DNA from 4 places in the Halomonas sp. GT genome. Region 1 is predicted to be linked to each of the others. Evidence: predicted binding sites of a transcription regulator. Region 1 holds the regulator's gene; each other region holds the start of a gene.
What was found. Region 1 encodes FNR, which switches genes on or off when oxygen is low (the NO sensors DNR and NnrR bind a similar motif). Its sites were predicted from a motif close to TTGATNTANATCAA; they were not measured.
Positions count from the first base shown of each region.

Region 1 (7,526 bases):
CGCCAGAGTGGCCGGCATTGTCGATTTAACCGATCGCGCTTTTGCAAGTCGCCCACGACTTGCCCAGATGGCGGCGCGTATGGCGCACCTGTTTGTGTTACGACTGCTGATCGTTACCGCGTGTGTCACCGTAGTATGGTGGTTTATTGATCCGTCTCGCGTGCTATGGGTACTACTCTCGGTATTAGTAGTCACCTGCCCTTGCGCACTGGCACTGGCTACCCCCACAGCACTGACAGCAGGCCATGGACAATTGCGCCAGCGAGGCGTATTAATTACACGTGCTGACGCGATCGAATCACTCTCCAACGTCACCCGCGTAATTTTTGATAAAACCGGTACGCTGACCCGCGGCGAAATGCAGCTGACCCAAACGTATCCTATTGACCAACAGCATCTCGCCCACAGCGATACACCGCTCAGTGAAGAGCATGCTCAAGCCATCGCAGCGGCGCTAGAGGCACACTCTGAACACCCCATTGCCAGGGCTTTTCGCCCATTCCGAGATGCCACACTGCAGGCACGCAACGTCAAAAGTGTGACTGGAAGCGGGCTAGAAGGCACTTTAAACGGCGCAACATGGCGATTAGGCAAACCCGATTTTGCGACGACAACCACACTGCCTCCACCAGGCACCGGCCAATGGCTTTTACTCAGTGAAAACAGCGCACCACGTGCCTGGTTCAAGCTACACGATGGCATTCGTGAAGATGCGGCTCAAACCATTGCCGCACTTCAAGCCCGTGGATTGGAAGTAGAACTACTTTCTGGTGACACGCAAGAAGCGGTAGAAAGCTTGGCAGAACAGCTCAATATTACGACGTGGCACGCTGGCAAATCGCCTGAGGGCAAGCTGGCACGATTACGTGAGTTACAAGCCAGCGGTGAGCGTGTTGTGATGATCGGTGACGGTATCAATGATGTGCCGGTATTGGCTGGCGCTGACGTCGCCATTGCCATGAATGGCGCCACAGACCTTGCCCGAACCCGCGCCGACGCGATATTGCTCAGCCCACGCCTAATGCGTATTTTTGAGGCGATTGATATTTCCTGCGCCACACGTCGAATTATGCGCCAAAATATGATGTGGTCGGTTTGCTACAACTTTTCGGCACTGCCTTTAGCAGCAATGGGCTTAATTCCCCCCTGGCTCGCTGCGATTGGCATGTCGTTAAGCTCCCTGATCGTGGTAGGTAACGCGCTTCGTCTCACTCGCTGGCGTACGCCGCTAGCCCCTCAGATTGCCCTATCAACACCGGTGACGGCATGACGATTTTATACTTACTGATTCCACTTTCACTCATTCTTCTGGGTCTCGCGGTGTGGGCGTTTTTCTGGGCCGTGAAGCACGACCAGTTTGACGATTTAGAAGGGCCAGCCCACCGCATCCTATTCGACGACGATGAGAATGACCTGTCTCCCGAGCAGCGTGCAGCGCGTAAAAAAAGCGGGTCCTCTTCTCAAGATGACCAAGAGCCTCCTGTATGAATCCGACGGGACTCGATTTACCGCCCCTACTAGCCGCATTTGTATTTGGCTTAATGGGCGGCGCCCATTGTATCGGCATGTGTGGCGGCATTATGAGCGCGCTAACCTTTGCCGTTCCGCCTAGCATGCGACACCCAGCCCGCATGGGTGGACTGTTGATTAGCTATAACGCGGGACGTATTCTCAGCTATATGGTGGCGGGTGCTATTGTTGCTGCACTTGGCACACTCATATCGCTTTCGCCATCTGCACGCATTGCGCTGCAGGCTTTCGCCGCATTGATGCTCATCTTGATGGCACTCTATATCGCTAACTGGTGGAAAGGGCTTCTGAGAGTAGAAGCCGTTGGAAGATACCTTTGGCGTTATATAGAGCCAGTGGGAAGACGCCTGATGCCCGTCGTCCAACTTCCTCAAGCCTTCGCCCTGGGGTCACTGTGGGGCTGGCTGCCCTGCGGTCTGGTTTACTCCATGCTAGCCTGGAGCTTAGCGATTGCAGACCCACTCGATGGCGCTCTTTTAATGGGGGCTTTTGGCCTGGGTACACTCCCTGCTCTGCTGGCAACGGGATTTGCAGCACAACAGCTGAGCCATTTAATCCGCCACCCCGCCACTCGAAGCGTCGCCGCACTGTCGATAATAAGCTTCGCCCTTTGGCAGCTATGGACGCTGATACCCCTAACAACGCATTAGGCATACTCTTCTATAGCTTGATATAGCTCAACGCTTTCCAAGTGTCTCCGACGTAGCATTCCAAGAGAATACTGAGCAACTGCGCTCAGTCACTCCTTTTGTTTACTTCTCACTTCGGAGCGCTCGCCATGCCCGTTCATGCCACTGCTGCCTTCTCACCTACCAACACTGATGTGTCTGGGGCTAATGCCTGGGATGAAGCGCTGCTGCGTCGCTATGACAAAAGTGGCCCACGCTATACGTCCTACCCGACAGCTCTAGCGTTTCATGAGCAGTTTAGTGCCGATGACTTTACTCAGGCGCTAGCGCGCAGTAACGAGAGCCACCGTCCGCTATCACTGTATGTGCATGTGCCCTTTTGTCGAAAAATTTGCTTCTACTGTGCTTGCAATAAAATCGCAACGAAGAATACCGCCCTTGCAGAACCTTATCTTTCTCAGCTAGATCGAGAGATGGTGCTCACTGCCCGCCATTTAGACACTTCACGGCCGGTGCAACAGTTACACTGGGGCGGTGGTACGCCCACATTTCTAACCTTGGCACAGATGGGAGATCTGATTGATCGCCTAGATGCCCGTTTTGGTTTATCTGGCTCAGCCGATCGTGATTACGCTATTGAAATAGACCCTCGTGAAGCAGACGTATTTACGCTGCGCCACCTACAGTCTCTCGGCTTTAATCGACTAAGCCTTGGCGTACAGGATTTAAATCCGCAGGTACAAAAAGCCATCAACCGAGTACAACCCCGGGTACTCACCGAAACGTTGATGGAAGAAGCACACCGTCTTGGTTTTCGCTCACTCAATCTTGATTTGATTTATGGACTGCCATTTCAAACAGAAAAAAGCTTTGCCGAGACACTAAGTCAAGTCATCGAACTCAACCCTGCACGGCTGTCCGTATTTAATTATGCGCACATGCCCACCCGTTTTGCGCCACAGCGACGCATTAACGAAACGGACCTTCCCAGCGCTGATGAAAAGCTGGCTATTTTGCATACCACCATAGAAATGCTGACTAACGCAGGCTATGTGCATATTGGCATGGATCACTTTGCACGACCTGACGATAGCCTAGCGATTGCTCAGCGCAACGGCACCTTACAACGCAATTTTCAGGGCTACTCTAGCCATGCACAGTGCGATTTAGTTGGCTTAGGCGTATCCGCCATATCACGGGTTGACGACGTTTACGCACAAAACCCGACCCAGCTTAACCAATATGAAGCAGCCTTAGATCAAGGTAAGCTGGCAACCGTTAAAGGATTAAGGTTAAATAAGGATGACCTAATACGAAGAGACGTGATTGAACGGCTAATGTGCGACATGCATATTGATCTAGCGGACGTTGGAAAGCGTTGGCACATCGATGCCAATGACTATTTTTCCACCGCAATTGAGCAATTGAAGATAGCTGAGCAAGACGGCTTGATCACTCGCCATCAGCAAGTTATTAGCGCCACCCCCTCTGGGCGGCTGCTGATTCGCCATTTGGCGATGGCTTTTGATGCTCGCCTAGCTGACCAGCCGACTCAGCGCTACTCTAAGATTGTATAAGCTTCTTGAGACGTCTTGCACCTGGGCCTATGATGGCTAACGAGAAAGGGAGAATAATATGCCACACCCCGCCAGCCAACGACGCTCACTGCTGCAAGAGGCGCGCTGCCAGACCTGTAGCCTAAGCTCGCTGTGTCTACCGCTTGCCTTAGAGCTTGAGGACATGAGTCAGTTTGATGCCATCATTCGTCGCCGCGCTCCGCTTAAAAAAGGCGAGCCCCTGTTTCGCCAGGGTGATCACTTCACCAGCGTGTATGCCGTCCGCTCAGGCAGCCTGAAACAGGTAACCAGCGAAGGTAATGGCAATGATCAACTGACAAATTTCTATCTTCCCAGCGAACTGGTGGGGTTAGACGGAATTGATGAAGAGCACTACCCCGGTAGCGTCATTGCACTGGAAACCACAACGGTGTGTGAAATCCCGTTTGATCGCTTGGACCTACTTTCCGAAGAACTACCCGAACTACGTGGTCAGCTTTATCGGAGTATGAGCAAAGAATTGCGGGATGACCGACGCATGATGCGCTTGCTATCGCGCAAGACGGCCGATCAGCGACTAGCAAGCTTTTTAGTTACCCTTTCAGACCGTTTTCGTCGACGTGGATACTCGCCTTATAGCTTCAGGCTCTCCATGTCTCGCGCCGATATTGGCAACTACTTAGGCTTGGCGGTAGAAACGGTCAGCCGTATTCTTAGCCGCTTTCAACAGCAAGAGGTAGTGGCTGTTTCAGGGCGCGAGGTTAATATTTTAGATATGCAACGCCTCATCACGCTAGCTGAAGAGGAAGAACAGTCGGCTAGTCCACGGTAAGCGCCTGAATACGCCCTTCCATCAACGCCGCTTGTTTGGCTTCAAGGCCAGCAAAGTCAAACAAACGGCGGTCTGCCAGCTGGGAAGGCGCTACATTGGTCACTGCTTTAAACATGCTCTCTAGCCGTCCTGGATGTTTTTTATCCCACTCAGCCAGCATATCTTTGACGACTTGACGCTGAAGATTGGGCTGAGAGCCACATAAGTTGCAGGGAATAATGGGGAATTCCATTAGCCGAGAAAACTCTGCAATATCAGCCTCTTTGCAGTAGGCAAGGGGGCGAATGACAATGTTTTTGCCATCGTCAGATAAAAGCTTGGGAGGCATTGCTTTCAAAGTGCCACCAAAGAACATGTTAAGAAATAACGTTTCTAAAATATCTTCACGATGATGCCCTAGGGCAATTTTTGTTGCCCCAATTTCCTCAGCAAACCCATAGAGAGAGCCACGTCTTAATCGTGAGCAGAGTGCGCAAGTCGTTTTTCCTTCAGGGGTTTTCTCTTTCACCACGGAGTAGGTGTCACGCTCTAAAATGTGGTATTCAACACCCACTTTATCTAAGTATTGGGGCAGCACATGCTCTGGAAAACCTGGCTGTTTTTGATCCATATTGACGGCGACCAGAGAGAAGTTAACTGGCGCGTTGCGCTGCAGGTTAAGCAGTATCTCCAGCATCGTATAGCTATCTTTGCCACCAGACAGACACACCATCACTTTGTCACCTTCACCAATCATTTGATAATCAATGATGGCGTTGCCAACCTCTCGCCGTAAGCGCTTTTGTAGCTTATTAAATTCACGCTTTTGTTTAGCGGCATGATGCTCGGATGGTGTCTGTGAGCTATTAACAGCAGAGCTGCTAACAGAAACAGTCTCAAGTGCAGCGGGATCAAAATAGTCAGGTTGTAGCATGGTGTAGGCACTGCCGATGGTAGAAGAAGCAGCGAACATTCTAACAAGACTCACCACCTCCACCCAAGATAAACCCGTGGATTCATCGTATGAGGGTAGTAACGACTACGCCTGCTGGGCGATCTCGCGCTGCAAACGCAGATATAAAAGCGCGCTTGCGGTAGCATCCCCCAACACCCCCATCCATTGAAGAGCGGGTATTTGCCAACGAGCGAGCGCTTCCGTTAGGCGGCCGCTCGTCTCACACTGTGGATGTAAGCGACGCAGCTGACGATAGTGCAGCTTTCCAACATCAACCTGGGCATTGGGCAAACCAAATCCCAGCCCGGCTTTAAACAAAAGATTAAGATGTTCCACCGAGCGGCCTAACTGCCAACCAATTAGCGGCCGATTACCGATAAATTCAGCTAGCGCCCCAAGATGCTCAGCGTTAGGCGCCAGCACCGTATCCGTCGCATAAAGCTGATGATGTCGCCGCAATGCAGGGCCGTTGTTGTTTTGCTCTTCTGCCAGGGTAGCCACCCAGGCTTGGCTGGTCTGCACTCTCCCTGGGCTTAAGACAACAGCAGCGACGCTGACCACAGGCGCTTGGCCCGGGCTAACCTGGCAGGCAAGTGCCACCATTTCTTCCCCCATGTAGGGCTGAAACAGCCATGCGTAGGGGGAATCTGCCCAGCGTCGGCGGTCGCTTTCGCGCTGCATTAATGTACGCAGCGAGCCACTGAGTAATGACATATGCCGGTCTAACAAGCGCATTCCGCTCACGAATACTCCAAATGATAACGATGGGAGAGCCGCTGCTTAAAATCTTTTACGATATGCAGCGCCTCACGCAACAGATCACGCTCAAGGGACGAGAGTTCTTGCACCACCACACGGTTGCTGCGCTGCTGAGTCGACGCTTCTGCTGTCTGCAACTGCTGCTTTAAACGTAGTTCGGTAAATAGCGCCAGCGCCTCCCCCAGGTCGTCAGCAAAACGGCGATCAAGACGACCATCTTCTGCTAAAGCGTCCAAGCGGTCTAAGGTGGAAGTGGCGTTAATTCGTCGCTCGAGCGCCATTGTGCGCACCCCATGAACAATAGGGAAAATCCCGCCTTTTTTAATATCAATTCCATGCTGGGGCTTTTTTAAGGAGCCAAATAGCGTTAGCGGTGTTGAGAAGCGCAGCGCAGCGCGTGCAAAGTAGGACAGTAGTAGCTCATCGCGTGAGCAGCGTTCAAACAGCGCTGCCCGCACGCTGTCTAGCAATTGCGGGTTACCGGCCACCCCGTGGGCATCCAGCAAAATTGCCAGCTTCATTAGGCTATCGCCATCTCTTGCACTCACCCATTTAGTAATGTTGTTTTTCCATTGCGACACAGTGCCAACCCATTCAGGATTAGACACCATGATATTACCTGGGCACGGTGGGTAACCGAGCTGAATCAGCGTCTGGGTAAGCGCATTCATGTCGTCGGCAAGCGAAGGCCATTGGCTGTCATCAGCTAAAATCAGACCATTATCTTGATCTGTTTTAAGAATTTGCTCACCGCGTCCTTCACTTCCCATGACCATTAGGCAACTGTGAGAGTGATACTGCTCGGGAATAACAAATGACCACGCTTTATTGATGATTCGGCCATTCAACGCGGCCAGTAGGTCCATAGCAAAACGTAGTTTAACCCCTTGTGCCATAAGCGCATTCACCAATTCTGGCGTGCGCTGGCTGGCAGCCGCCAATGCTTCTAAGCTATTTGCCTGTTCTACCTGCAGGCTAACCACATAGCTACGGCTCGAAAAATAGCTCAGGACATCCGTTAGCTCTACCACCCCTTTCAGGGCTCCCTGCTCCATAACCACCACGCGCGTTACTTTATGCCGAGTCATCAGCACGAGCGCTTCAAATAAGTATTGGTTGGGGGTAACAGTCACCAACGAGAAATGGGCCACATCCTCAACGGGCGATGTATGTTCAAAGTTATTCAGCACGACGCCATTGAGCAAATCGGTTTTAGTAACAATGCCAAATTCGCCCTGGGTTTTGACTAACAAGCTATCCGCATGACTGTCGTTGAGCTGGCGCAC
Region 1 is NZ_CP020562.1:3,215,392-3,222,917, forward strand. It holds gene B6A39_RS14815 (heavy metal translocating P-type ATPase) at 1-1,270, shown strand, start outside; gene ccoS (cbb3-type cytochrome oxidase assembly protein CcoS) at 1,267-1,488, shown strand; gene B6A39_RS14825 (sulfite exporter TauE/SafE family protein) at 1,485-2,180, shown strand; gene hemN (oxygen-independent coproporphyrinogen III oxidase) at 2,309-3,736, shown strand; gene fnr (fumarate/nitrate reduction transcriptional regulator Fnr) at 3,795-4,547, shown strand; gene ttcA (tRNA 2-thiocytidine(32) synthetase TtcA) at 4,534-5,499, opposite strand; gene B6A39_RS14845 (DNA polymerase III subunit epsilon) at 5,566-6,216, opposite strand; gene B6A39_RS14850 (putative nucleotidyltransferase substrate binding domain-containing protein) at 6,222-7,526, opposite strand, start outside.

Region 2 (7,526 bases), 340 kb from region 1:
GCGGCAACTATACGTTCTATGCCCAAGCGAAAGCGCATGAACATCAGGCTGCCCTTGATCAGCTCAGCCAGAGAAAGCTCGAACGCCAACGCGAAGAGCGAGCGATGCGCAAGCAGCGTGAACGTCAGGAGAAACGACAGGCGCGCGGCAATCGGCTGGGCAAGGAAGCCAACCAGGCTAAGATTCTGTTAGATCGTCAGAAAGAGCGCAGCGAAACCTCGGCGGGCGCGCTGCGCCAAAAGCAGGCAGTTAGTCAGGCGCAGCTAAATCAACGTGTGCGTGACGCCGCAAAGCAGGTTGAAAACGAGCTACAAATCAACCTGCATGAAATACCCGTTACCCAGGCCGCCAAGCGCTGTTTAGCAGAATTAGAAAGGGTTGAGCTACCGTTCGTCATGGGAGCCACTCGGCACATTAATCTAATGCTGAAAGGGCAGCAGCGACTAGGCATCATAGGGCCGAATGGCTGTGGTAAATCTACGCTGCTCCGCGTGCTGGCGGGCCAGATTGAGCCCTTATCAGGAACCTACAACATAACGCCCGAAAGCGCCTATCTCGACCAGCAACTGGGGAATCTAGACCCAGCAAAGACGCTACTCGAACAGCTGCAACGGGCCAACCGAACCGCGAGTGAAGGAGACCTACGCATGCGGTTAGCCCAGCTAGGCCTAGGCGCGCAAAAAATCACCACACCCAGCGGATTGCTAAGCGGTGGTGAGCGCCTGAAAGGTGCGCTAGCCTGCATCCTCTATGCCGATTCCCCACCGCAACTACTGCTACTGGACGAGCCGAATAACCATCTTGATTTGCCTTCAGCACAAGCACTGGAAACCATGCTGCGCAGTTACCAAGGCGCGTTAGTGGTGGTATCCCACGACGATGCCTTTCTGGAAAACCTAGCGCTAACAGATCGCCTGCTAGCAACCGAACAAGGCTGGCACCTGGAGCCGGTTTGATCGTACTGCACCTCCTACCACACGCCCCGTAGGAGGTGGCTTTAGCCCGCGACGATTCAAGCACTGAGCCATCAACAGGCTGCACCTGCCTGGATGCATTCGCCAAGGCTGCAGAGGCTCAGTATCATAAGCAGCCAACCCAACCACAGAAGTCACCTTCCATGTCATGCCCACCTTGCCCCAATTGCCAATCTGAATTCGTCTACCAGGATCAAAGCCTGTTCATCTGCCCGGAATGCGCTCACGAATGGAACCCTTCCGAGGTTGAAGCGGAAGACACCGTCACGGTGAAAGATGCCAATGGCACCCTGCTTGTTGAAGGCGATAAGGTAACGCTAATCAAAGACCTCAAGGTCAAAGGCAGCTCAATCGTGCTTAAGATTGGCACTAAGGCCGTTATCAAGCGGCTTAAGGAAGGCAAAGACCACCAGCTCGACTGCAAGGTCGATGGCGCTGGCGACATGATGGTCACCGCCCAGTTTGTGAAAAAAGCCTGAATCACCTTCACTCGCCTAGAGGGCCATCATGGACGTCAGACTCAACACGCAAGAACAGATCGTGAAGTCATTTTACTCCTGGTTGCCCATGGTGCTGGTCGCGCTCATTCTCTACGGCGCATTATTTGTCGGGCTCGCTATATGGCTACTAATGCAGTTGTTTGGCATGGAGCAAGCAGTCGCGCAAACAGTCGGGCTACCAAGTGGAGTGCTGTTCCTGGGTGGCTTGTTTTACATCTATGTGAAGTGGCTGCTGACAGCGCTGTCGTCATACCAGTTTTCCCTGAGAGGCAATCAGCTCATTGTGAAAGGCATTTCGGGGCGGCGAACCATTGAACATGAACTGCCGGTGAATGACGTTAAAAAAATACACATCGGCACGCATACCCATACCATGCAAAAGCCAACATCAGGGCAGGGTGGCGCTAAAAGCAAAGCCGCCTCGCGGCTGACGGTTGTGCTAAGCAACGGCGACTATTTCAAACTCGATTTCGCCATGAACGCCTTTGATAACGAATCGCTGTATGACTTCCTCACCGCCATGAAACGTAAAGGAATCGATATTAACCTCAACGGTTAATGGCCCGCTCAACACGTAGCATTGAAGGAAGCGATTTCAGGCCGCGATGATAGAGCCCCAACGTAAACTGAGCCGTTATCAAAAATGGAAGCAACGTGTAGCGTGCGGTAACGAATCTCGCGAGGAACGAGCGAATGAGGCACCCGCGAAACATGCTTATCCACCCAAATTGATCCCGGTTGTATAAGGGGGCTTTAGCTTTAGTTCGACACTTCGACGATGAAGTAGGCACCAACATACAGAGCAGGTAGTAAGCCAATCATCCCACAAGCCTGATCCAGGTCATATCCGTAGCCTAAAGTGCTACTACCCTTCGGTGGGCTTAATCTAAATTAACTGTTAGGCTAATTTTACTAGAGCGCACAACGCCGCAGGGAACAACCTAATGCCAAATCCCCCACGCATTGAGCTTCACCCTATTAGCCAACGCGTGCAGGCGCATGTTGATGGCACGCTAATCGCTGACTCCATCAATACGCTTGAACTCCGCGAACGCGGCTATCCGCCACGCCACTACTTTCCACGTGAAGACGTGCGGATGGACTTACTCACCGTGTCAGAAACCAGCACGTATTGCCCGTTTAAAGGGCACACAGTGTATTTCTCGCTGGGTGAGCATTGGGATATTGCTTGGAGTTATGAGCAGCCGATTGCGGGTAGGGTGGTGTTTAGTGGTGAAGGCGTGGCGGTAGTGAATGGAGAAAGGAAAATTAACTCTTTACCCAGTGTTGTTGAAATGGCAAATGCCGCGCATTCATGAATTCTGAAAATTTAGCTTAATTTTTATTAATTATATTGTGAATCAGTTGGTTGTTTTAGAAAGGATGGGCCGCATTTATTCGACAAGCTTATTGGTGCGTTCATCCAATCATATAACGCGCTGTTTAATATCTGTTATACCGAAATGGAGATGGTCTGTAAATGTATATATTGAAAAAGGATTTTATAGATGAAAACACCGAGTCATATTGTGCAAAAGGTAAGAAACTTTCTTCTGGGAAAGCGTATTTCCTAAAAGACAAGAACGGAAATATACACTTTGGTGGAAAACAATGCGCCGAAATGCACGGAGCCAACGATTTAAGCCAAGTACCAGACCTCACTAAGTCATTAATTGCTCGCCGCGAGGGGCACTTAAAAGGTGGTAGTACCACAGAATCAAGTGGCAATAAAAATGATTTATCTAAGTCTCAAGCAGTGGCTTATATTCTTCTAAGGGAAGAAAAGCTTTCTGATTATAAGATTAAAGGCCAGTCTTTGTCGTACGATGTGCTTAAGAATTATTATAGTGAATACAATGAGCATAATGATTTGTCAGAGGGTTCTGTATCGCATATATTGAATATTGAAAACAAAGCATCAAAAGCTAATAAGAGATTGTCCCTAAAAAATCTTTCCACCTGTTATGCATACCAATATATTTTAGAAAGAACAATAGCAGCATTGGGTGCTAAAGATAATGCTGGTGGAGTTTCATATGTCAGTGATTTGCTCAATGGAGAAAATGGAATAAAGATGCACTGTAGTTTGACTAGGGAACAGGTTTATGGATTGTCAAAGTGGCTGCAGTTTTTACCAAAAGATTTGAGAGAGTCTAGACTGAGAGAGTTTGATCTATAAAAGATATAATTACCGAATTAACTATGCGTATATGATGTCGGATGCGTAAAAACGTACGCTAGTTGTTTGGGAGTTAAGGGCTGGTTTGCCAAATAAAAATAAGGATTTTTAAATGAGATTGCATGAGCTCCAAATAAGAAATTTTAGAAAACTCAAGAATTGCCACATCAAGTTTAGAGATACTACCTTTCTTATCGGGCCAAACAATGCTGGAAAATCCAGCGTATTTTCCGCACTGGAACATTTTCACAAAAATTCAAATTTGGATAGAGAGGACTATTCAAAAGAGTATAATGAAGAGGAAGAGAGTTATACTTACGAAGAAGACGTTGAGATTATAGCGGAATATCACAATTTGCCGAATGAAGCCAATAGTTGGTTGGGGTTTAAAGGTAGAGTTCTATTCTCTAGAAATGAACTGGAAGGAGAGACGGGGAATTCTATTGTTTATAAAAAAGTTTGGTCTCTTAATCAAAGTAGGCCGAAGATATTTATGAAGGAATACCCGAGAACAAGAAGTGCCATGTATGCTGACTGCAGAAAAGTATCGGATCTTGTAGGAGAGCATTACTCGGAAGCATTTCTAAAAGAGCATTTTGGCGAAGCTAATTTTGAGAAAAATCTAACTACTGCAGCAACAAAGCCAAAGCTATTAGATTTGCCAGAATGTTGGGATGTTCAAGTAGACGAAGAACCTACTTGGGTAGAGAATCCAGGTGGCATCCCCGGCAACGTGTTGTCTAAGCTTCCTATTATCGTCGTAATACCAGCAGAGTCGTGTATTTCAGAGCTAACAAGTCCTGGTGGAGCATTGTTTAACCTGTTGGGGGGGCTATTTGATACGGTTAGAAGCAACTCTAAAAACTACGCTCAAGCACAGACTTTTCTTAATGCCCTAGCTTCCGAGCTTAATCCAAATGATGAAGAAACGGATTTTGGGCAGCTAATTCGCGATCTGAATGGAATGGTAGATACCCTTTTTCCTGATTCGTCTGTACATGTTAGCGCGACACTCGATGTGCCAGATAAATCTATAAAGCCCCAGTTTAAAGTGGAAATGGAGAGTAATGTAAAAACCTCCGTTGACTATCAGGGGCATGGAATGATCAGGGCAACAGCATTCCAGCTGCTAAGATTTGTGCAAGATTTTATAAATAGAAATACTGATAACCCTCGGGCAACCATATTCTGTTTTGAGGAACCTGAAATATATTTGCACCCTTCGGCTGCAAGCCAAATGCGGGACTCATTGTATGACTTGGCTGGCCCGAACTGTCAGATAATAGCAACTACTCATTCGCCTTATATGGTTGATCTTGGATCAGAAAAGAGTATGAGTCTCACGAAATTTAGTTTTACTGAAGGTGGTTTTTCGACAGCAAATTCTTTTAATCTCGAAAAGGCCTTCGTTACGCTCGTCGGAGATGAAAAACAAAACCTAAAAATGCTCTTAAAGGTTGATGACTATATATCAAGAATGTTCTTCTCGAAAAAGTGTGTGTTTGTCGAAGGTGATACAGAAGAAGTCGTCGTGCGAGAGACGATTAAAAGGCTGTCTCATGAGGACAAGGCAAAAGTTATAGGAAACTGTGAGTTTCTAAGGGCTAGAGGAAAGGCAGTACTTATATCAATTGCAAAATATTTGAATGCACTAGATGTGAACTACATTTTTATGCACGACCGAGACGCAGGAACAGAGCGTGCAGAAGCGATGAATGCCCCAATATTGGCTCAAACTGGAAATGACCGAAGGGTTATGATTGAGGAGTGTATTGAAGATTTGTTGGGCTATGAGGTTTCAAGTAGTGAAAAACCGTATAAAGCTCATCTGCATATACAGAATAATTGGGGGAATGCATTTGTTGATTTGCCTGGTGGTTGGAAATCTACGTTCATTACTTTGTGCAGCCCATACTTGGATCATCTTCGAGAAACTCCTTAACAAGCGCGTTAAATACGACGCTCGTATATCTCGTGTGCTTTACGTGGACGTTAAATTCATCCTATCCCACTAACCCTCATAACCTCCCTAGTCACCGCCTCATTCAACACCCCGCGTTTGGCTTCCACCAGCGTGAGCCAATCGCGGGCGCGGGTGATGCCGGTGTAGACCAGCTCGCGGGTGAGAATCGGATTGATCGTCGGCGGTAGCAGCAGGGCGGTGTGCAGGAATTCCGAGCCTTGGGATTTGTGTACTGTCATCGCGAATACGGTTTCTACCGCATGCAAGCGGGAGGGCAGCACCCAGCGGATGGGGTTATCGGCATCGCTCGTGGCACTTGATGAAGGAAAGGCGACTCTTAACAGCTTTTGTTGCGGATTGCGGGGATCCGGCATCGCCAGGGTTATGCCGATATCGCCGTTCATTAGTTTTAGGCCGTAGTCGTTTTGGGTGACCAGTACCGGGCGGCCTTCATACCAACCTTTTTCCAGCGTGTAATCACTGCCAAACAGCAGCTTTTCGCTGCGTAGGGTTTTGGCGATATGCAGGTTTAAGCCTTCTACCCCCCAGGGACCTTTGCGCAGCGCGCATAGCAGTTGAAAGTGGCTGTAGGCACTTAGCACATCAAAGGCCCAGGCGTTATAGGCCGCAGGGTTGTCCTCAAACGATTCCCCACGCGGGCGCTGTGCGTTCAGCACCTTTAGGTAATGGCGATAGCCAGTGGGCGGGGCGATGGGTTCATTTTTGTGGTTGGTGCGGCCTTCACCTCCATTGAGAAACTTATCCGCGCTGCCGTGAATCACCAGCTTATCCAGCGCGGTGTCCTCAGCAAGCGTTAGGTGGTGTAAGTCTGGGTAGCCGTGGCGCAGCACGGCGCTAACGGCCTGCTGTTTTTCCCAATCAGTTTGGGCATGGCTGGGCTGGTTAATCGCCTGGGCCAACTGGCCGATGCCGCTGTGTTCGTTAAAGCGGTGGCTTACCCGCAGCATGGTAATGGCTTGGTCGAGCGGCTGCCCGTCAGCATCCAGGTACTCTTCTGGCAGCGGCTGGCCGGTGGCGCTTTCCAGCCATTGGGCGGTTGCTGGGGTGTAGTGGGCGGCTTCGGCACGGCGGCATAAATCGCCGAGTACCGAGCCAGCCTCTACCGAGGCTAGCTGGTCTTTATCCCCCAGCAGCACGCACTGTGCATTGGCGGGCAGGGCGCTCAGCACGGCGGCCATCATTTCGATATCCACCATGGACGCTTCGTCGATGACCAGTACATCCAGCGCTAGCGGGTTGGTAGCGCTATGGCGGAAGTGGCGGGTATCGGGGCGGGCGCCTAGAAGTCTATGGAGCGTTGTCACTTCAGTGGGAATTGCTATTGCGCTGGGGGCCGCGGAAGGTGAGTGTTCACTTAGCAGCGTTTCTAGCTGAGCAATTGGCAAACTGCTGACTTGCCCAGCGATGGATTCATTCAGGCGGGCAGCGGCTTTGCCGGTGGGGGCGGCTAGGCGAATGCGCAGCGGCTGGCTGGGTGAGTGAGCCAGTTGCAGGGTTTGCAGAAGGGCGAGCAGGCGCACCACGGTGGTGGTTTTGCCGGTGCCGGGGCCGCCAGTAATAATGCCGAAGCGGCTGCGGGCGGCCAGGGCGCAGGCGGTTTTTTGCCAGTCGAGGCCGTCGCTTGGCTTGAACAGAACGTTCAGAGCCTGGGAAAGAAGGTCGGGCTGGCTGTCGTCACCCATCGCTTCTAACCGTGTGGCGATTTGCTGGTGCAGGGTTTGCTCGTACTGCCAGTAGCGGCGCAGGTAGAGCCGCGTGTCTGAACCTGAGTGAGTGGTCACTACCACCAGCGGTGTGTTGCCGGGGCCTTCGCTGGTGAGCAGCGGGTGGTGCAGCGCGGCTTGCCATTCGCTTAGCGTGAGCGTTGCCAGCACGTCGCTAGGCAGCGG
Region 2 is NZ_CP020562.1:2,876,062-2,883,587, reverse strand. It holds gene B6A39_RS13290 (ABC-F family ATP-binding cassette domain-containing protein) at 1-956, shown strand, start outside; gene B6A39_RS13285 (zinc ribbon domain-containing protein YjdM) at 1,118-1,453, shown strand; gene B6A39_RS13280 (hypothetical protein) at 1,482-2,033, shown strand; gene B6A39_RS13275 (DUF427 domain-containing protein) at 2,419-2,793, shown strand; gene B6A39_RS13270 (hypothetical protein) at 2,955-3,653, shown strand; gene B6A39_RS13265 (AAA family ATPase) at 3,766-5,595, shown strand; gene recD (exodeoxyribonuclease V subunit alpha) at 5,652-7,526, opposite strand, start outside.
Region 2: a site for FNR is predicted at 2,306-2,319, ahead of B6A39_RS13275 (DUF427 domain-containing protein). Genes of this name have one in related genera too.

Region 3 (7,526 bases), 1.2 Mb from region 1:
AGCGAGTTTATGGCTTTTTCTGGCACGCCTAGCCAACGTCCCGTACCGACACCGCCAGCCTCTAATCGTCCTGTCATGGCGAGTAATGAATCGGCTGTGAATAATTTAACGGCTTCCAATCATTTGGCAGCGACAACACTTTCTCCTTCACCAGCGTCTGCCCCAGCTGTTGAAATTGAAGATCGTCTTGCGCGTTCCATGGAGGCACCGACAGAAACTTCTGTCACCCGTACACCAGATCCGGTGAATGCTTTTATTGAACGTGAGCGCGAGTTGGCGGCTACGCCACAGCGGTCTGTTACCGCTGGTGGCTGGGGTATCCAGGTAGGAGCCTTTAGCCAAGCGGCGCGAGCAGAGCAGTTGGCACGGCAGGCTGCCCAACGCCTCCCTCATGAAGTGGGTGGACGGGTTGCTATCGATACCTTAGGTGGTCAAACGCCGGTATTCCGTGCTCGTGTTGTCGCTTTGGATGAAGCGCGCGCCAGACGCGCCTGTAGAACGCTCCAAGCGCAGGGGATGGAGTGCATGGTGGTCAACGCAAGCTTGTAAAGCCACGTTAGATACGCAACCCCGCCAGTGACACATTGGCGGGGTTTTTTATTAGTTATTTAATCCCGGCTGATAAAGTGTCTGTAGGGTAAAGGAGAGCGTCGTGACAACGTCGTTAAAAGGTATCCTGTGCATGTGTTTAGGGGTTCTGTTCTTAGCGCTTGGTGACGCTGTATCGAAGTGGCTAGGCGAAGTACATTCGCCACTACAGATTATTTTCTTTCGTACACTCGTGTCATTACCGCTCATTGCCCTGTTAGCGCATTTTGCGGGAGGGTTGCGCAAGTTGTATACCAAACGTCCCCGTGTACACCTTTTAAGAGGATTAATTTATACCGCTACAATGGTGTGTTTTGTCTGGGGACTAACCCTATTGCCACTCGCAGAGGCTACGGCAATCGCTTTTGTGGCACCTTTGTTTGTAACGTTGCTTTCAGTGCCGTTACTTGGCGAGCGGATTGATCCACCCGTATTAATAGCGTCGTTAGTTGGCTTTGCAGGCGTGCTGATTGTGGTTCGCCCCGGTGGTGATGCTTTCCAGCTCGGTACGCTAACCCTCTTGGGAGCCGCTTTCTTTTATGCGCTAATGATGATTACTGCGCGGCGCTATGGCGCTCGGGAGCACCTGTGGGCAATGGTGTTCTATATGACGTTAGTGCCCTTTATCGTCACTACGTTGAGTTTGCCCTGGGTTTGGCAAACCCCAGAGCCTTGGCACTGGCTTGGTTTTTTGGCTGCCGGTGTTTTGGGTATTGGAGCGACTGCGTTTATTACGCTGGCATTTCGCTTTGCCCCTGCGGCGATTGCCGCTCCATTTGATTACACGGCGATGCTGTGGGCGGTGCTGCTCGGCTGGTGGTTCTGGGGAGAGCTGCCCGATTTGTGGGTATGGGTGGGCAGCGTGCTGATTATGGGTAGCGGATTAGCAATTGCTTACCATGACCGTCGCACGACGCTGAAACCCCGCCCAACGGCTTAAAACGCGGCTGTTACTAATCGTCGTATGCGTCAAAAGAGGCTTGTGGTCATTACTTTTTGATCTGGGTCAGCAAAGTAGATAGCTGAGCAAGACAGGCTGTTTGAGCTGGTTATAATCCGGCACTTTCATCACTGCGCCCGTGCGCCATCGTCCTGATAACGGTGACTGTCTATGCAAGCTCCCGAATTACTTTCGCCTGCCGGTACCTTTAAAAATATGCGTTACGCGTTTGCCTATGGGGCAGATGCCGTTTATGCAGGTCAGCCGCGCTACTCCCTCCGGGTGCGTAACAACGATTTTAAAATTGATAATCTGCATCGTGGCATTGAGTATGCACATGCCCGAGGCAAGAAATTCTATGTTGCTTCCAACATTGCTCCGCACAATAGCAAACTGACAACGTACCTACGGGATATGGAGCCTGTCATTGAGGCCGAACCCGATGCGTTGATCATGTCAGACCCAGGTCTGATTATGATGGTTCGCGATCGTTGGCCAGATCAAGAAATCCACCTATCGGTGCAGTCCAATGTCGTCAATTGGGCCGCCGCTCAATTCTGGCAGCGCCAAGGTATTCGCCGCATTATTTTGTCGAGGGAGCTATCCCTTGAAGAAATTGGCGAAATACGCGCAGAGTGCCCTGGCTTAGAAATAGAAACCTTCGTTCATGGTGCGCTATGCATTGCCTACTCAGGGCGCTGCCTGCTGTCAGGCTATTTTAATCACCGCGACCCCAATCAAGGCACTTGTACGAATGCATGTCGTTGGAAATATAACACCATAGCAGCCACCCAAGATGATACGGGTGACCTGTTGCCGGCTCAGCATGGAGGTGAAACGACGGTAGCTGACCAGGACGAGCTCTCAGCGTTGATTGAAGATGTCACTCGCCCTGGCAAGCTGATGCCTGTGTATGAAGATGAGCACGGCACCTACATTATGAATTCTAAGGATTTGCGTGCAGTACAGCATGTAGCGCGTCTGACAAAAATGGGGGTAGCATCGCTTAAGATCGAAGGACGAACAAAGTCTCATTACTACGTCGCACGAACCGCACAGGTTTACCGCCGCGCCATCGATGACGCCGTTGCTGGCCGCCCCTTTAATATGGGGTTAATGGATGAGCTGGAGAACTTAGCGAACAGAGGGTATACCGAAGGCTTCTATCGCCGCCATGTGCACGATGAATTTCAAAGTTATCAGCAGGGTAGCTCCATCGGTGTGCACCAACAGTTTGTCGGTGAAGTGCTGGGCTACGATCCTGTTCGTGGCTGGTTGGACATCGAGGTCAAAAACCGCTTTGAAGTGGGGGACAGCATGGAGCTCATGCTGCCAGGTGGAAATCACCGCTTCGTGCTTGAACATATGGAGAACGTTCGCGGTGAAGCCCAGCGTGCTGCACCTGGCTCAGGGCACCGAGTTCGCCTCCCCGTGCCAGGTATTAGCATTGGCCCTGAACAGAGTGAATTTGCGCTTTTAATGCGCGATCTGGGGTCGCCCCGAAAAAACCAATCCGTATCATTAGGCACTGCTATTAGCTAAACGCGTAGACATTCATCGCCAGTACGCCATGTTCCACGCTGTGGTGTAACTGAGTTCCATCTCCGCCTGCCCCCATGGCCACCAGTAAGGGCTGGAAGTGTTCTGGGGTCGGGTGGTTTTCCTGCGCTTTTGGAGCACGCTCCCAGTGGAGCAACGCTTGGCGATCATTGGCTTCAATATGTTCGCTAACCCACTGGGAAAACTCATTTACCCAGGCGGGAGCGGGGCTCCCTTGGGGAAGAATTTCATATAAATTATGGGTTAGGCTGCCCGAACCAATAATCAGAACCCCTTGTTTTCGTAAGGTAGATAGACGCTCGCCTAGCGTGACTAGCGCATCATTTTCCCAACGCACAGGTAGCGATAGTGAAACGACGGGGATATTGGCCTCTGGAAACATCAGCGAAAGTGGTACCCAGGCGCCGTGATCAAGGCCGCGCTCAACGCGCTCAGCACCCAATAATACTGCAATTTGTTCCGCCAATTCAGGGTTGCCAGGGACTGGATACTGGCATTCAAAAAGGGCTTGTGGAAACCCGCCAAAATCATGAATCGTTTCTGGTTGTGCGCTAGTACTGACCTTGAGCGTGAGGCTCTCCCAGTGGGCTGATACGACGACCACCGCGCGAGGGGAAAGGCGCTTCCCCAGTTCGCGTAGGAAAGCGTGGGCCGGCGTTTTATTCAGTGCCAGCATGGGTGAGCCATGAGAAATAAACAGGCTGGGTAGCATCTTAGTACCTCCGTTAGCCTATAGCGGTCTAATGATGCCCGCACAAGCCGAAGCCAATGCGGGCAGAGCGGTTAAGCGAGTTTGCGGCTGACAACAGCGCTACCGCCACCTAAGCCTGCCTGTACCACGAGAGCAATCGTCCAGAAAATTGGGAATTCCCAGCCTCCACCCGCGTTCGAGAACAGCCAACCGTTGCCCACGTGTACCGTGGCTGCACCTAGCAACACGGGCACTAGAGCAAGGCTTATCCAGCGAGTATAGATCCCCAGTAAAAGCGCAAGGCCACCCCCTATTTCGGCAGCAATAGTGAAGTACGCAAGAACACCCGGTAAGCCCAAAGATTCAAAATAGCCGACGGTGCCTGGCAGGGTGAAGACAAATACCTTAAGCAAGCCGTGAGCTAAGGCCATCACGCCCAAGCTGATGCGCAGCAAGGCGGTGGCATGGAGAGTAAGGGGTGAAGTGTTAACAGTGGTCATTGCCGTCTCTCTTAGTTGCGAGCATCACGTTGGATGCGATAGCGCTACTTTACGGATAAAAGACACTGAGATAATCCACTGTTACTGCACTTCACTGTTGCGATAAAGGCGACAATCCGAGCTCGATTTCCCATGCTGGTGGGTCACCCCATGCTGCCGTTAATAACTCAATAAAGCGCTCTACTTTGGCAGGTAAATAGCGTCGGGCTGGGTAAATCGCATGGATATCTAGCAAAGCAGGGGTTAAATTCTGCAAGATGGGTACTAGGCGCCCGTTCGTAATGCTATCAGTCACTAAAAAGCTGGGCTGTTGCGCTATCCCTAAGCCTGCTTCAGCAGCATGCGTCAGCATATCCCCATTATTACTCTCTAGGGGGCCAGAAACACTAAGTAGTTGATGACCAATCCTCCAATCGCCACTGTTTTGGCCGCTTCGGTAGCGAAGGCAGCGGTGAGATGCCAAGTCGTTACTAGTCAGCGGCGTGCCATGCTGAGCGAGGTAATCAGGTGACGCGCAAAACAGCATCCGGCACTTGGTGAGCCGCCGCGCCACTAAGCTAGAGTCGGGTAGGTTGCCAATGCGAATGGCGACATCGTAGCCCTCTTCCAGCAAATCAACGCGGCGGTCGTTTAGATCCAAACGCACCTCAAGCCCTGGGTGCGTCTGCATAAACTGTGCAACCAGCGGCGAAAGATAGCGTGTGCCGAAGCTCATCGGGCCATTGATGCGCAACTGCCCGCTTACCGTACTGGTGCCACTGCCGATTTCTGCCGCTGCCTCGTCTAAAGCGATCAAAATGCTTTGTGCACGAACGAGATAGCGTTCGCCCGCTTCAGTAAGATGTAGCCGCCGAGTGGTACGCTGAATAAGCCGAGCACCTAATGCCTCTTCAAGCGCCATTACTTGGCGAGATATCCGAGTGCGGGAAAGATCTAGCGCTTCGGCCGCGCGGGTGTAGCTACCCATCTCAGCGACCTTTACAAACGCAGCAATATGGTCGAGCTGGTTCATTGCGCGTGGAACGCCTGTGCAGCCAGGCGGGGGTCTGGCTGGCCACAAATAGCAGAAATAACCGCAACACCGTTTGCCCCAGCAGCTTTCACGTGAGCCATGTGTTCAGCTTTTAACCCGCCAATCGCGACACATGGGAGTTGGCAAGCATTGGCAAGCTGTGCCAGCCCATCAAAGCCAATTGGCTGGGCGTGGTCTTGTTTACTGCCCGTCGCAAACACAGGCCCTAAACCGACGTAATTGAGCAACTCGATGGGAGCCTTCTGAAGTTGGGCTAGAGTGTTAATTGAAAGCCCGATAATGGCGTGCTGGCCGAGTGTGGTTCGCGCTTCTTGAACAGCCGTGTCGCTTTGCCCGACATGTAAGCCATCGGCCTGACTGGCTACAGCCACGCTCAGGCGGTCATTAATGATCAGTGGAACGCCGCTACCTGCTAACAGCGCTTTGAGACGTTTGGCCTGGGCGATCATGTGCTCGTCACTAGCGTGTTTATCACGCAGTTGCACCATGGTAATGCCACCCTGTACAGCAGCTTCAACCGTTTTTTCCAGGCCCATGCCAGCGCATAGACCCGTATCGGTGACTAAATAGAGCGAAAGATCAAACGGCATGCACCGCCTCCCATTGAGCAAGAGTCGAAAGGTCGTCAGGGGATAACTGATACAGCGCGTCCAATAGCGCCACTTGGAAACTGCCAGGGCCTTGAGCCTGCTCGCCTGCGCGGCTTCCAGCGATGCTGAAACACGCCAAAGCGGCCAGGCTGGCCGCCAGCGGCTGCTCGCGGTTTGCGGCCACAAAGCTTGCCACCAGCGCACTCAATCCGCAGCCCAAGGTAGTCACACGTGGCATGAGTGCGTGCCCACCTTTAAGCCGATAATGATCCGTGCCATCGGTGATGAAATCGCTCTCGCCAGTGACCGCCACCACGCAGTGATGCCGCTGTGCTAACGCAATGGCTGCGGTTGTAGCTTCTTGGGTGCTAGCAGTCGCATCGACTCCACGCCCTTGGCTGGCGAGTCCGTTAAGTGATTGAATTTCTGAGGCGTTGCCACGAATAACGCTAGGCTGATAAGCCAGCAGCGTCTCGCAAACACGCAGGCGAAATGTGGTAGCACCAACAGCTACAGGGTCAAGCACCCACGGAATATCGTTTTCATGAGCAATGCGCGCGGCAATTACCATGGCGTCAGCCCAGGGAGAGGAAAGGGTGCCAATATTGATGGATAGCGCGCCAGACATAGCCGTGAACTCAGCCACTTCTTCTTGAGCATGCAGCATGGCGGGGGAAGCACCTGTCGCCAATAGCAAGTTAGCGGTGCTATTCATCGCCACATAGTTGGTAATGCAATGTACCAGCGGTGTGGCAGCGCGCAGATCGCGGAGATAATCGCCGAGTGGGCGTGAAGGCATAATATCCTCCCGGCTGGGAGGTGATGCAGTTGCACCACGACTCCCTACGCCGGTGTTATCCGGTTCAGGTTCAAAGGGTGCTTCTCAGCCCGTTAAGCAAGGGCGCCCCTGTCGTGATGGTACTATCCTTGGCTTAGATCAATCTGTAAAGCCTGGGAAACGCTATGAGCAAATATCAACGAAACGAGATGCGTGTTCCGTAGGTGAGCATCTCATCAGGCGTTATCGCTTTACCCTCGACACCAATCATTTCATCGCCACACTGGTCGGCAAACGTAAGCACACCATGAGTGAGGCCAAGTTGACCAAGTGTGTCGCGAATTTCACCGGTGCCCAAAAACGTGCTGACATGGCCCTGGGCATTGGTTAAATCAGAAACACCATTAGCGTGATGGAAGCGAACCTTATAGATACCGTCCATTGATTCAACTTCCACAATCGGTGAAAAGCCATTGTTTATGGCATGGGCTAACTGCTTTAACGTTAGGTGGTCGCCGAGGGTCATATCAATCGAGGTCATGACAAACTCCAAGTGGCTGCCTTCAATGGGGCATCACAATATTCTCTACAGAAACGTAACAGATATCGGAATTAACAATCATCCAATGTCATAAAGGTTAAGATTTTTTAGTGTAGAAGATTTGCATAAAAATTCCAGAAGTTCATACCCTGTGCGGCCTAATAAACAGCGTCTAGTGCATGCTGCCGCAGCGTGATGAGTGGAACAATTTCGAGTGTTTTTTCATGGGTACCAGAAAGGACAACCGGTGGGGCTAGCCCGACCTGGGCAGCCTCTTGCCAACGGCTGGCACAGATGCACCAGCG
Region 3 is NZ_CP020562.1:216,761-224,286, forward strand. It holds gene B6A39_RS01045 (serine hydrolase) at 1-549, shown strand, start outside; gene B6A39_RS01050 (DMT family transporter) at 653-1,528, shown strand; gene trhP (prephenate-dependent tRNA uridine(34) hydroxylase TrhP) at 1,700-3,070, shown strand; gene B6A39_RS01060 (DODA-type extradiol aromatic ring-opening family dioxygenase) at 3,063-3,800, opposite strand; gene B6A39_RS01065 (DoxX family protein) at 3,872-4,279, opposite strand; gene B6A39_RS01070 (LysR family transcriptional regulator) at 4,371-5,291, opposite strand; gene thiE (thiamine phosphate synthase) at 5,288-5,902, opposite strand; gene thiM (hydroxyethylthiazole kinase) at 5,892-6,701, opposite strand; TPP riboswitch at 6,726-6,821, opposite strand; gene B6A39_RS01085 (hypothetical protein) at 6,877-7,221, opposite strand; gene B6A39_RS01090 (DUF2237 family protein) at 7,380-7,526, opposite strand, start outside.
Region 3: a site for FNR is predicted at 1,585-1,598, ahead of trhP (prephenate-dependent tRNA uridine(34) hydroxylase TrhP). Genes of this name have one in related genera too.

Region 4 (7,526 bases), 930 kb from region 1:
TGGGCTGGCGGATGTGTTGGAAAGCGATCTTAAACAGGTCAAACGGATCATGAGCTTGGGTCGCTGGTTTAAAGTGCCTCAAGCGCGTTTGGATGCGCTATTTGAAGAGTTAGCGGCAGGGCTGCGTGAAGAATTGGATTATCACGCCGAAGCACGGGCGCTGGCTCGCTATCGCGAGCGGTATCAGGATAACCCTCAGTTAGTCATACCCGAACCACTGTTTGAGTTATCCGGGCAGCATGTGTTGGCGATGCGTTACGTGGGTGGCACACCACTGCGGGATTTAGAAAACACTGATGATGGCACTCGTCAGAAAGTGGCCGTGGCGTTGGCTGATTGGATTACCGAGGAGCTGTTTACCTACGGTGAGCTGCATGCCGACCCCCACGCCGGTAACTTTGCGGCGGATGCCGAAGGGCGCTTGGTCATCTACGATTTTGGTGCGGTCATACCTGTGCCCGAAGCGCGGCTAAAAGCCATGATGCAGCTATTAGATGCCACCCTTGCGCAAGATCCGATGGCAATGGATGATGCGTTAATGAAAATGGGCGGCCGCCAGGGGCAGGGCGCGCCACTGGCACTTTATCGAGAGTCCGCTGAGTGTGTGTCACCCCTATTCTCCCCTGGTGAGCAGGACTTCAGCGATGTGCGGGTACACCGCCGCCTGCGCGAGCTAACGCCAAAAGTGTGGGCCGCCATGGATCGGCTGCAGCCGCCTGCGGATACGTTGCTGCTCTCCCGGGCACTGAATGGGCACTATTGGAACTTAGTACGTCTGAAAGCGCGTCTGGATATGCATACGCGCACCGAGCCGCTGCTAGCCTGGGCGCGTAGACCTTAACTAATTGCCGCTGCGGGAGCGCCGCCTGTCATGCTAGACTATTGCGCTTTTCAATCGCGTTTTGAAGACAGTGGAGACGGCAATGCTGGCGGTATGGGTCGATCAACTGCTGGGATTTGCCTCTGGGGCACTCTCGGCAATTAGGAAGCAGGAACACTACCCCGATTTTATGACCTGGGTACGTGCCGAAGGCGCAGATTCGTTTAATGGCGATGTGGCAACTGCCCAGGCGCTTGCGCCTATTTTATGGTCGCAAACGCCGCTAGAGCGGCTTAATTTTGCGAACGAACCATTGGCCACCCCAGGGCGTAACGAGCCTTGCTGGTGTGATTCAGGGCGTAAATTCAAACAGTGCTGCTACCGCGTTGACTTCCCCACGGATATTCCTGAGCAGATGATGTGGATGCTTTCCCTGCGTGAGTGGAAAGGCGCTACGCTGAAAGCGGCGCTGGAAAGTCAGCAAGCACCTGCCCAGGCGTTATTAGAAGCCGGGCTAATTGCTGCTGAAAGCGGTCAAACCGGTCGTTCAATGCAGATTCTTGAGTCACTGTTCGACGGTAGTGATTGGTCGCGACTGCCGGAGCAGGCCGAGCCTGCTTTCGAAATTCTGTTAGATATCTATCAAGAGCGCGGGTTTACCCGCAAACGTGCTGACCTGCTTGATGACGTTATGGAACGCGGTCCACTGTTTTTGCGCGGTGTGGCGCTTGAGCGGTTGTGCCTCATGCACCTGGATAACGATGACTTAGACAGCGCCCGCGCTGCGTTCGTGAAAGCCCAGCAGGCACTACCGGACTCACCGACGCTAGCCTACATTGAAGCCATGTTGCTGCTGCATGAAGGTCATGAGGAAGAGGCCAAAGAGCGAGCTAACTTCTGGTACCGTCGCTTGGTTCGCCAGGGCGACTTGGATGAAGAGCAGCTCGAATTTCTGGCTGCTCTAGCTGAAAATCCTGGTGCCACCTTGGCCGACCAGCTGTTGAGCGCCGAAGAAGATATGGCGACGCCGCTAGTATCGCTACAGGCGCTGTTGTCGGCACTTCCAATCGCACCGAAGCTTACCATTGAGCAAGATGCCGATTCCGGTAGGTTGCACTACACAACCACTGCTCGTGAAGAAACCCTGTTTGCGGCTTGGCACGAACAGTTTCAAGTCATGGTCGATGAAGAGGTCGCCTTGGGCTTTCGCGATGACCCCTGGGGCAACGCGATAGAGTGGATGTCTGAGCTATGTGCCCACCCAGAATGGTTAGATGCGCCCCAGGTAGTGCAAGATTTAACGTTAGCGCTGACCAGCCGCTTTGGTAGCCTGCCGTGGATGGCACCGAGCCTGCTGGAACCCCTGGCACTGCGCCTTTCCCGCTGGTTAGAACAAGCCCGTGCAGCCGGTGACGGCAGCCTGTGTTGGGATGATGCCGATAACGCCATGCTGCTGCGTACTGGCCTTGCACTGGTGGTGGGCATGGAGCGCGGAGCGCGCCAGCACTCACGCGAGTTGGCTGAAGAGCTGCTAGCTATAGATCAGGAAGATAGCCTTGGGTTGAGAGAGCTAGTGCTTGACCAATTGCTGCGGGATGACCGCAATGAAGAAGCGTTAGCGCTCACTGATGAGCCACAAAAGGACGATGGTTCTTTAGAGCTGGGGTTATTGATGGGCCGTACGCTGGCGCTATATCGTTTGGAAAACCACGATGCCGCCGAAGCAGCGTTGGCGGATGTGATCGCCCATAATCGCTATGCGCTTGAGCTTTTGTGTGCAGAGAATCCACGGCCTTCTATGCCCCATGCGGATGGTCAGGTAGATCCCGGTTCCCGTGCGGAAGCATGGCAGTATCGTACGTTGATGCGTGACCAGTGGCGCACCACGCCAGGCGCGCTGGCGTGGTTGGCGGATCATCGCTAGTTTTATTTTGCTTCTGCGATCACTGGGGTAGGCACCAATTGCTTATCTCGGCTGATCCAGATGGCTAGCAGAATGGCGGGTAAGCCGAGCAGGGTAGCCACTACGAAGAAGGTGGCGTATCCCTGAGCCGTGACGACCAGCCCGCCAAAACCGCTCAGAAACTTTCCTGGTAGCGTCATTAACGACGAAAACAGTGCGTATTGGGTGGCGGTATAAGCCCGCGAGGTTAAGCTGGAAAGAAACGCAATAAAGACAGCGCTGGCTAAGCCGTTGGCAAGGTTGTCGCCAATAATGGTGACGACCAGCATAGGAAGCTGATTACCTATCAATGCTAACGCGGCAAACAGCAGGTTGGTCACCATGACAAAGCCTGCGCCAATGATTAGCAGTGGCCCAATGCCGTAGCGAGCGACCAGCAAACCACCAAGAATGCCCCCTGTAATGCTCATGGCAATACCAAAAATATTGGTGACGTTGGCGATGGTGGCCAGTGAAAAGCCTAAATCGATATATAGCGGATTTGCCATAGAGGCCATGGCAAGGTCGCTAATTCGGAACACCGCGATAAACACTAAAATGCCCAACGCCTTCACCCCATAGCGGCGGAAGAAGTCGGTGAAAGGGCACACAATGGCACCAATCACCCAAGCACCTAGACGTCGCAAAACTTTCGGTTGGCCACGGCTGGCACGAATGAAGGCGCGTACTTTGGGTTCGTGAATGAGCTGAACTGTCAGCGATGCGCGCTTAGGTTCAGGTCGAATGAGTACGGTGAGCACGCCAATGCCCACAAGCGCAGCCATGCAGAGATACGCTGCGTTCCAGGAAATCGCGGATGCCACATAAAGCGCCCCTGCTCCTGCGGCTAACAGCCCCCCGCGGTAACCGATAATATAAGTAGAGGCCATTGCGGCTTGTACATCGTCATCCGCGGATTCGATGCGGTACGCGTCAATGGCGATATCCTGTGTGGCCGAGCCAAAGGCTACCAGCAGCGCAAAGGTTGCTACCCAGCCTAGGTTGCCTACCGGACTGACTCCCGCTAAGCCAATTAGCCCAGCTGCAATCATCCCCTGGGCAAGCAGCATCCAGCCACGTCGTTGGCCAAACGTGCGGGTCAGGATCGGAAGTGCAAGCCGGTCAACGATAGGCGCCCAAAAAAACTTGATTGAGTAGAGCATGCCAATCCAGGCAAAGAAGCCAATCGCGGCAACTTCTACACCGTCACTGCGTAGCCATGCAGAAAGGGTTGAGAACACCAGTAAAAAAGGCAGGCCTGCAGAAAAACCTAGAAACAGCATGGTGATGACAGGCGCACGACAGTAAATACCTAGCGCATCCAGCCAGCTGCGCTGGGGAATAGGGGTGGGCATGTTGGTTAACACTCCAGGAAAGAAAACGTCTGCATCGAGGCCCGCTAAAAACCGGTCAGTGGTAGACTAGGCCTGATATCCATGACAAAGCCGATAGCTTACCGGAGAGGAGTTTTCAATGTCGATTACAGCCCATCAGGTAGTCACTTTACACTACGTGTTAAGCGATGTGCTTAGCGATGGCAGTACCCGCGTGCTAGATGACTCCAACGCGCGTGATAAGCCCTTAGAGTATCTCCATGGACACGATAATATTTTGCCCGGTTTAGAGAGTGCCTTGGAAGATAAAGCCGCTGGAGATGAGCTGCGTGTCACGCTTGCGCCTGCTGATGCCTACGGCCTCCGTAATGAAGACTTGGTGCAGGAGGTGAGCCGTGCGTCGTTTGGCAGCGCGACGCTTGAACCAGGTAGCCGTTTCCAAACAGAAGGTGAAGCAGGCCCGCAAATTGTCACGGTGATGAGTATTGATGGTGACATGGTAACGGTCGATACAAACCATCCGCTGGCAGGTCACACGCTTCGCTACCAAGTAAACGTGCTGGATGTACGAGATGCAACCCGTGCAGAGCTAGCTAAAGGCCATCCTCTACCGCCGGGAACTGAACACAGTAAAGTAGAAGATCGAAAAGTGCTTTAGCTGCAAGTTTTAGGGCTTTAAGTTTCACAGGCTTTAAGTTTCACAGGCTTTAAATCTTCGGCGTGCTCAAAATTGACAGCGTATTTTGAAGCTGCAGCGTACTTTGAGCGCTAAAAACTGACCCATATCAAGTTCCTGACAGGCCGCAAATAACCCCGCTGAAAAGCTTGACCCAGGTCAGCTTCCTGCCGCTATCAACGCACTAGGATGGTGTCATACATCACGGCAGGAGGGGATCACCATGTACTGGGATGATACTGTTATTTTCGGTCTAGTTACTGTCGCGTTAATGATTGCTTTTATGATTGGTTGGGTAGGTTTTATTGTACGCGACCATCTCCGTAAGGATGAACGTAAAAAGCATTAACGCTGTTTGTGATGACAGTCGTCAGGGGAGGGGGCTTGCTTTTAACAGCGAGCTTCCTGTTGCCGGCCCAATTGGGCCGGCTTTTTTTGTTGATTAAAAACTGTTTCCGAGTATTCGCATTAACCGTCTGGTAAAGTATCTGGCAGCACAATAAGGCACTGTATCGCCAGGAAGCCATTTGCCATGAATGCTGTTACTTCAATCGTTGCCATACGCTGTTGCGCTCTTCATTATTTCAAGGTCAGTGTTGTCTGCGTCCTACTATTACTTAGTTGGCTATCAATGCCGGCCTATTCTCAGTCATTAAGCGTAATTAATGGCGAAAAAACCACAACGCTTTCTCTTAACGAGTTGCGCCAACAGTCTACGATTACCTTGTCAATATTTGATCCTTTTCAAGGGCGAGAAGTTGATATGCACGGACTTGAGTTCCGTCGCTTTCTCATTAATCAGTTTGGCGAAGTTCCCCCTGCATTGCGCTTTACGGCATGGGATGATTACGAAGTGACATTAAGTGGCTGGAATGATCCTAAGTGGTTAATGGTAACGGAAGAGAATGGAGAGCCGCTTACGTTGCGTTCGCGAGGGCCGTTGCGGCTGGTTGAGCAGGCTTATGATGATCAGCGTGATATCGAGAATTTACGTGAATTCAATGATTGGATATGGATGATTCGAAGTATTGAGGCGCGTTGGTGATTATTGAACCGCCATCTTGCCCACCTGCCGTGCCTACACCACCACCTAGTCCTTTAGGTAGGAAGCGGCGCTATGTAACGTGGCTATCATTGAGCCTTATGAGCTTTATGGCATTGATGGTGGTTATTGTTTATGAGGCGCGATGGGTATATCCAGAAATACAAGCTTACTTCAGCCAAACCGGCAATTTGACTGGGCAGCAATTGGCTACCAGATCGCGGGGATATTTACAGCTCGCCCAGCAACATTTGTTAAGCGAACAGGCTTTTGACGATCAACAACGACAAACGGTTAGGCTTAATCTCGATCTTGCCTATGGACTAATTGACGTTGAGATATATCGTCAAAAGTACAGTTGTACTCAATCAAGTTTACAAACCCTAACTTTACTAACAGAGCGCCTTAAAGAAAATGCCGTGACACCCTTTGATGCCGCGGCCGAACTGTTGGGACCAATTGATTGTTTAACAAACATTGAGATGAACCAGCTCGACCTGCGTGGTATGGCAATTAATAAGTTTTCTAAGAGCACCCGGCGGCATAATCAGGTTCTCACCTATTCGAGTATGGTGATTTTTGCGCTAGGCCTGCTGTTTTGGCTAATGCATGAGCGCCAGCTGCGGCGAACAGAGCGCGCTACTAAGCAAACAATGGCCTGGATGCAGCAAGCGATGCGCGATCCGCTGACGGGGATAGGTAACCGTAGTGCGCTTCATCAGGATGTCGCCGCCAAAGAGGGGGCAGCGCTTGCTTTGATCTTGGTCGATATCGACTTCTTCAAACAGTACAACGATTCCTTGGGGCATCCTGAGGGGGATCAACTGTTAAGGCGCTTAGCCAGCCTCTTAAAACATGTACTTGGAAAAGATGCAAAACTGTACCGGTTAGGGGGCGATGAGTTTGCGGCCGTATTGCCTTGTGATGAAGATGCAATCTTGATTGGCTACTGTGAACAATTGACGTCTGCTTTAGAGCAGGCTGATTTCAAACACCCCACGCATCCGGACAATGAAAGGGTCACCTTGAGTATTGGGGCGGCGCGCTTTACCGCAGGGAAAACCACCTTTCCAAGCGCTTACAAATATGCTGATAAAGCGCTTTACCAAGTAAAGAGCGCAGGCCGTAATGATTGGCAGATTACTGTGGCTGCATAATGTTTTCACAAAACGCTGAGGTATAGTTAAAAAAAGTAAACAATGGGAAAGTAACGCTCAATCGGTGGTTTGACGAGTGCTTCGACGCTAGGATTGTTTTTAAAACAGCGTTTCATAACCTTTTCTAGCGACTAATCCGGAGTGCTGATATGAGCAATGAAGCCGATTCCCTGCTGAATAAGCGGCGTTCACGCCGACAAGTTTTAGCAAGCTTAGGGCTTGGTGCCGCTGCACTTTACGTAGCCCCTACGCTGTTATCCATGGGGCAAGCTGAAGCGCGTGATCATCACTCCCGTTCACGTTACTCGCGGCCCAGTTATTCAAGACCCAGTTATTCAAGACCCAGCTATTCAAGACCTCGTTATTCTAAATCACGGCATTCTCGCCCTTACTACTCTCGCCCACAGCGTTCTCGCTGGGAACGAGATGGTGTGATTGAGATTCACATAAGTCGTTTATTACCTCGCTGGTAGGGGGGTGTCGTGTCTGCCACATCGATTGCTGTTGATTATGCGCTGGAAAATATTGGCCCTTGCATACGTTTGATTGATGCAG
Region 4 is NZ_CP020562.1:2,282,775-2,290,300, reverse strand. It holds gene B6A39_RS10715 (ABC1 kinase family protein) at 1-841, shown strand, start outside; gene B6A39_RS10710 (SEC-C domain-containing protein) at 924-2,744, shown strand; gene B6A39_RS10705 (AmpG family muropeptide MFS transporter) at 2,747-4,117, opposite strand; gene B6A39_RS10700 (FKBP-type peptidyl-prolyl cis-trans isomerase) at 4,236-4,754, shown strand; gene ccoM (cytochrome c oxidase subunit CcoM) at 4,996-5,121, shown strand; gene B6A39_RS10695 (hypothetical protein) at 5,404-5,817, shown strand; gene B6A39_RS10690 (GGDEF domain-containing protein) at 5,916-6,971, shown strand; gene B6A39_RS10680 (PqqD family protein) at 7,454-7,526, shown strand, end outside.
Region 4: a site for FNR is predicted at 4,872-4,885, ahead of ccoM (cytochrome c oxidase subunit CcoM). Genes of this name have one in related genera too.